Regions from separate parts of the Caulobacter sp. HJHS_5 genome, predicted to be linked through region 2. Evidence: predicted binding sites of a transcription regulator. Region 2 holds the regulator's gene; the other holds the start of a gene.
What was found. Region 2 encodes HrcA, which represses chaperone genes, less so after heat shock. Its sites were predicted from a motif close to GTTAGCANTCNNNNNNNNNGANTGCTAAC; they were not measured.
Positions count from the first base shown of each region.

Region 1 (3,401 bases), 190 kb from region 2:
CCCCAAGCTGTTCGACCAGCCGACCATCCACTGGCGCCCGACCGTCCAAGGCGGCGTCATGGCCGACGAAAGCGCCGGCCTGCTGCGAGCCTTCTTCAAGGCGCGGCGAGGGAAGTAGGGATCAGGGCCGCGCCGGAATATTCACCGCCCGCTGCACCGCCGGGCGCGCGAGGCCGCGTTCCAGCCAGGCGCCGACATTCTTGAAGTCGCTGAAGCCGACCAGCTCGCCCGCCTCGTAGAAGCCGATCAGGTTGCGCACCCAGCCCAGCAGGCTGATGTCGGCGATAGTGTATTCCTCGCCCATGATCCACTCGCGGCCTTCCAGCCGGTCGTTCAGCACGCCCAGCAGCCGCTTGCTCTCGGCGACGTAGCGGTCGCGCGGCCGCTTGTCCTCGAAGTCCTTGCCCGCGAACCTATGGAAGAAGCCGACCTGCCCGAACATCGGCCCCGGCCCGCCCATCTGCCAGAACACCCAGGCGATGGTCTCCCAGCGCCTGGCCGGGTCGGAGGGGATGAAGCGGCCATACTTGTCGGCGAGATAGAGCAGGATCGCCCCGCTCTCGAACAGCCCCATCGGCTTTCCGCCCGGACCGTTCGGATCGATGATCGCCGGAATCTTGCCGTTGGAATTCAGCGACAGGAATTCCGGCGTCCAGCTCTCGTTCTTGCCGATGTCCACGAGGTGCGCCTCGTAGGGCTCGCCCAGTTCTTCCAGCAGGATCGACACCTTCACGCCGTTGGGCGTCGGCAGGCCGTAGTACTGAATGCGGTCCGGATGCCTGGCCGGCCAGCGCTGGGTGATCGGAAAGGCGGAAAGGTCGGTCATGGCGTGGGCTCCCTGCAGGTCCGCCACAGATAGGGTGGCGGTTCGCGCCGCCAACGCCTCACCCGACGAAATCCTCGCTCAGCCGGTAGTCCAACCGCTGGCGCACCGCCGGCCAGTCCCTGTCGATGATCGAGAACACCGCCGTGTCCCGCAGGTGGCCGGTCCAGGTGATCTTGTTCTGCCGCAGCACGCCTTCCTTCTCGGCGCCCAGCTTTTCCACCGCCGCCTGGCTGCGGGCGTTGCGGACGTCGACGTTGAACTGGATGCGCACCGCCCCGCTGTCGAAGGCGTGGGCCAGCAGCAGCCGCTTGCTCTCCGGATTGATCGGCGTCGAGCGCGCCTCCGGCCGCAGGAAGGTGGAGCCCACCTCCAGGTTCTGGTGCAGCCGCTGGATGTTCAGATAGCTGGTGGTGCCTACCACCGCCCCGTCCTCGCGGCGCACGATGGCGTAGGCCAGCCGCCCGCCCTTGGCCTGCTCGCCGGTCAGCCCGGCCCAGAAGTCGTCGAACCCCTCGCCGCAGCCGTTCAGCGGCATGATCTCCCAGCTGGCCGGATCGCAGTCCAGGGCGCCGCGCAGCGCCTCCTTGTGGGCGTCGGTGATCGGCTCGAGGCGCACCCAGGCGCCCTCCAGCTCGCGGTGTTCGAGGTTCATCAAACGCGGACTCCAGTGCGGCTGATTGCGTGGGTGATGGTCCATAGCGGCATCGCCAGGACGATGGCCATCAGGACTTCGAAAACCAGGGTCTGCCGGTCGAGCGGCAGCTTCAGGCGACGGCCGATCAGCACCCGGCCGCCCGCCGCCCCCAGCCAGGCGAAGGTCAGCGTCAGGGCCATGCAGGCGCCGATGCGCGGATCGTAGCCCAGCATCGCCGCCACCACGCCGTGGGTGGCGATCACCGCCCCGCCCAGCATCCGCGCGGTCGATCCGCCGGCCTCGACGATCGGCCCCAGCGGCTTGGGCGCGCGGCCCGCCAGCACCAGCCCGCCCAGCGTCCCGCCGATGACGCAGGCGATGACGGCGAGCAGCAGCGATAGGTTCACGGTGGTCAGGGCGAACATGGTCCGAATGGCCTGCAAGCATGTGTCCGCGTCAAGCGCGGCCTTCGTGGGATGGGCCGAAGTTCTGGCAGCACCATGGCGGCCCGTCATCAAATTGCGTACGTCGCCGTGGATAGTATGGGCCGCCGCGCTTGACTCGCCAGGAGGCCGCCCCTACCTCCCGCGCACGCTTGGCACTCGGGTGTGGGGATTGCTAACAAGCCCCGCTCCGCGCGTCATGCGGACCCTATTTCAACCGCTCCCAATGGAGAAGAGAACCATGGCGTTTCGTCCTCTTGGCGACCGCGTCCTCGTGAAGCGCGTCGAGGAAGAACAGAAGACCAAGGGCGGGATCATCATCCCCGACACCGTCAAGGAAAAGCCGCAGGAAGGCCTCGTGGTCTCCGTCGGCCCGGGCGCCCGCGATGACAGCGGCAAGCTCCAGCCCCTCGACGTGAAGGCCGGCGATCGCATCCTGTTCGGCAAGTGGTCCGGCACCGAGGTCAAGCTCGAAGGCGAAGACCTGCTGATCATGAAGGAAAGCGACATCCTGGGCGTCGTCGAGTAACTCGACCCGCCTTCAGCGACCGCTTCCGAAACACCCTAATTTAGAGAGGGCCCCATGGCCGCCAAAGACGTCTATTTCTCCTCCGACGCGCGCGACAAGATGCTGCGCGGCGTCAACATCCTCGCCAATGCGGTGAAGGTCACCCTCGGCCCCAAGGGCCGCAACGTCGTCATCGAAAAGTCCTTCGGCGCCCCGCGCTCGACCAAGGACGGCGTCTCCGTCGCCAAGGAAATCGAACTGGCTGACAAGTTCGAGAACCTCGGCGCCCAGCTGATCCGCGAAGTCGCCTCCAAGACCAACGACAAGGCCGGCGACGGCACCACCACCGCCACCGTCCTGGCCCAGGCCATCGCCGTCGAGGGCCTGAAGTCGGTGTCCTCGGGCCGCAACCCGATGGACCTGAAGCGCGGCATCGACAAGGCCGTGAAGGCCGTCGTCGCCGAGATCCAGGCCTCGGCCAAGAAGGTCACCACCAACGACGAGATCCGCCAGGTCGGCGCCATCTCGGCCAACGGCGACGACGAAGTCGGTCAGATGATCGCCGAGGCCATGGCCAAGGTCGGCAACGAAGGCGTCATCACCGTCGAGGAAGCCAAGACCGCCGAAACCGAACTCGACGTCGTCGAGGGCATGCAGTTCGACCGCGGCTACCTGTCGCCCTACTTCGTGACCAACGCCGACAAGATGGAAGCCGTCCTCGAAGACCCGCAGATCCTGCTCTTCGAAAAGAAGCTCTCCTCGCTGCAGCCGATGCTGCCGGTGCTGGAAGCCGTGGTCCAATCCGGCCGCCCGCTGCTGATCATCGCGGAAGACATCGAAGGCGAAGCCCTGGCCACCCTGGTGGTCAACAAGCTGCGCGGCGGCCTGCGCGTCGCCGCCGTCAAGGCTCCGGGCTTCGGCGACCGCCGCAAGGCCATGCTGGAAGACATCGCCATCCTCACCGGCGGCCAGGTCATCTCGGAAGACCTC
Region 1 covers NZ_JBWZNC010000004.1:177,945-181,345, reverse strand. Annotated here, with positions in the region: gene tadA (tRNA adenosine(34) deaminase TadA) at 1-118, shown strand, start outside; gene ACFLIT_RS09190 (glutathione S-transferase N-terminal domain-containing protein) at 122-826, opposite strand; gene ACFLIT_RS09185 (GNAT family N-acetyltransferase) at 885-1,478, opposite strand; gene ACFLIT_RS09180 (DUF4345 family protein) at 1,478-1,903, opposite strand; gene groES (co-chaperone GroES) at 2,145-2,432, shown strand; gene groL (chaperonin GroEL) at 2,487-3,401, shown strand, end outside.
Region 1: a site for HrcA is predicted at 2,055-2,083, ahead of groES (co-chaperone GroES). Genes of this name have one in related genera too.

Region 2 (3,401 bases):
GTCCAGGTCGGTGGCCGAGAAGGTCACCTGATCGCGCGTCGCCGACAGCAGCACGTTGGACAGGATCGGGATGGTGTTGCGCCGCTCGACCACGCTCTGCACGTGTCCCAGCGCCTTCAGCAGCGCCGCCCGTTCGATGGTGATCTTCATGCGCGTCGTCGTTCCGTAGCGTGTCTAGGCCGTGGCGAATCGTCAGCAGCTTCCGGCTGTCCGCCGAAAGGGCCGCCAGATTAGCGAAATCAGCGCGTCGCGCCACAGCCGGTTTCAGCTTGGCTGTGGAGCGTCGCAGAACGATCAGGCCTTGGTGTCGACCTCGTGCGCGGAGTCGTCGCCCGTCTGGCCGGCGTAGGGGTTGGCGGCGGCCGTCGGCTCGGGAGCCGCAGCCGCTGGCGCCTCGCCCGTCGAGCCCTTGGCGGCGACCACCACCATCGCCGGGCGTACGATGCGGCCGAACAGTTCGTAGCCCGTCTGCAGGGTTTGGATCACGCCGCCGGCGGCCACTTCCGTCGACGGCTGCTCCATCATCGCCTGGTGCAGGTGAGGGTCGAACTTCGAGCCCTTCGGCGGGGCCACCTTCTTCAGGCCGTTGCGCTCGAACGCCTGCTGCAGGGTCTTCTCGATCATCTCCACGCCGGTCGCCAGGGCGGTCAGGGCCCCAGGGGCGTCTTCCGGGCCGGTGTCCTTCGGGGCGGCGGCCAGGGCGCGCTCCATGGCGTCGGCGGCGCCCAGCAGATCGCGGGCGAACTTCTGGATCGCATAGGCGCGGGCGTCGTTCGCCTCGCGTTCGGCCCGGCGCTTGGTGTTCTCCGCCTCGGCGGCGTAGCGCAGGGTCTGCTCTTTAAGCGCGGCGACCTCGGCGCGCAGGGCTTCCAGTTCGGCGGCGTCCAGGTCCGCTTCGATATCTTGGTTGGCCGGCGTTTGGTCGTCGGTCATCGGTCTTGCCTCATCCGTCCATCATTCGGCCGAGCACCTTGGCGGTGTAGTCCACCAATGGGATCACTCGGGCGTAGTTCAGTCTCGCCGGGCCGATCACGCCGATCGAACCCAACACGCGTTGTCGGCCCGACATATAGGGCGCCGCGATCACGGCGGAACCCGAAAGCGAAAACAGGCGTGTTTCCGCGCCGATGAAGATGCGCACGCCCTGGGCCGCCCCGACGTTGTCGAGCAGGCCGATCAGTTGTTCCTTCTGCTCCAGATCGTCGAACAGCCGACGCACGCGCTCCAGGTCCTCGGCCGCCGAAGGATCGCTCAGCAGGTTGGCGCGGCCGCGCACGATCAGGGCCCGATCGGCTCCATTGGCGCCCTCGCCGCCGCTCCAGGCGGCTAGGCCGTCCTCGACCAGTCGGGCGGCCGCCACATCCAGTTCCTTGCGCGCCAGCTCGAGCTCGGCCCGCGCCTCGGCTCCGGCTTCCAAAAGCGTGCGGCCGCGCAGGCGGGCGTTGAGAAAGTTGGAGGCCTCGCTCAGGGCGGCGGGCGTCACCCCCGCCTCGCGCTTCATCAGCCGATTCTCGACCACGCCGTCGTCGAACACCATGACCGCCAGGGTCTGGTCGGCGCCCAGCGAGACGAACTCCACATGCTTGACCCCGCCCTCGCGGACGGGGGCGACGACGATGCCCGCGCCTCCGGCCAGGCCCGAGAGAATGGCGCTGGCCTCGTTCAGCGCCTCGTCGAACGACCGCCCCTTGGCGAACAGGCGCGCCTCGATCGCCTTCCGATCGTCCTCGGCGATATCGCCGACCTCAAGAAGCCCGTCGACGAACAGGCGCAGGCCCGCGTGGGTCGGCAGACGGCCGGCGCTGGTGTGCGGCGCCCCGAGCAGGCCCAGGACGGTGAGGTCCTGCATGGTGTTGCGGATCGAGGCCGGCGACAGGGCGACGCCGCCCCGCGAGAGGGTGCGCGAGCCGACCGGCTCGCCGGTCTCCAGGTACTGCTCGACGATCCGGCGAAAGATGTCGCGCGCCCGGCCGTCGAGCTCGGTCAACGAGGCGGAAGGCGCGGCGGCCGACAGTGGGCCGCCCAGGGTGATCGGGCTCATGTTCGCGGGGACATGGGGAAGGGCGTGACCTTTGGGGCGGCCTGCAGGATAAGCAGCGACTTCGACGGCGCAAGCCGCACTCCACAAGGAACGATTTCATGCGTCATTCCGGCCGCGCCCCCGATCAGCTTCGCGCCGTGGTCCTCGAGACCGCCGTCAATCGCTACGCCGAGGGCTCGTGCCTGATCTCGTTCGGCCACACCAAGGTGCTGATCACCTGCACGGTCGAGGAAAGCCTGCCGGGCTGGCTGCGCGGCAAGGGCCAGGGCTGGGTGACGGCGGAATACGGCATGCTGCCTCGCGCCACCCACACGCGCGGCCGGCGCGAGGCCGCGGCCGGCAAGCAGTCGGGCCGCACCCAGGAAATCCAGCGCCTGATCGGCCGCTCGCTCCGCGCCGTGGTCGACCTCAAGGCGCTGGGCGAACGCCAGCTGACCCTCGATTGCGACGTCATCCAGGCCGACGGCGGCACCCGCACCGCCGCCATCACCGGCGCCTGGGTCGCCCTGCGCCTGGCCACGGGCTACCTGCTGAAGGAAGGCGTCCTGAAGGCCGATCCGATCCTCGGCCAGGTCGCGGCCGTCTCCTGCGGCGTGCACGCCGATACGCCGGTGCTCGACCTGGACTACGAGGAGGACTCGGCGGCCGAGGCCGACTCCAATTTCGTGCTGACCGACAGCGGCGACATCGTCGAAATCCAGGCCACCGGCGAAAAGCGCGGCTTCACCCGCGCCGAGTTCGAAGCGCTCTACGGCCTGGCCGAAAAGGGCGTCGGCGAGCTGTTCGCCCTGCAGCGAGCGGCGGTCGGCTAGGTCTCCGGCCCCTCGACGTCCTCGTCGCCATCCCCAGGGCTGGCGTCGAACACCAGCAGGTCGCCGGGCTGGCACTGCAGTTCGCGGCACAGCAGGTCGAGCGTCGTGAAGCGGATGGCGCGGGCCTTGCCGGTCTTCAGGATCGACAGATTGGCCAGGGTCACGCCGACCCGGTCGGAGAGTTCGGTCAGCGACATGCGGCGTTCGAGCAGCACGCGATCGAGGTTGACGCGGATGGACATCGGCTTGCTCCGCCTCAGATCGTCAGTTCGGCTTCGCGGCGAAGGCGCGCGCCCTCGCGGAAGACTTCGGACATCACCAGCACCACCAGCACCGCGAACCAGGCGGTCAGGCTGAAGCCGCGCCCCTCGTTGTCCTGATCGAGGAAACGCGACGCCGCCTTGAACACGTAGCGCGAGATCTCCAGCCCCCCGAGCAGCAGGCCGATCAGGCGCAGGCGCACGACGTTGTCGGGGTGGAAGGGATCGCCGGCGGTGAGGGTGAGGAACACCTTCCGCAGGCGCTGCACGATGGCGAGGATGATCCCG
Region 2 covers NZ_JBWZNC010000004.1:366,842-370,242, reverse strand. Annotated here, with positions in the region: gene dnaN (DNA polymerase III subunit beta) at 1-150, opposite strand, end outside; gene grpE (nucleotide exchange factor GrpE) at 295-933, opposite strand; gene hrcA (heat-inducible transcriptional repressor HrcA) at 944-2,041, opposite strand; gene rph (ribonuclease PH) at 2,140-2,853, shown strand; gene ACFLIT_RS10125 (helix-turn-helix domain-containing protein) at 2,850-3,095, opposite strand; gene ACFLIT_RS10120 (DUF2975 domain-containing protein) at 3,110-3,401, opposite strand, start outside.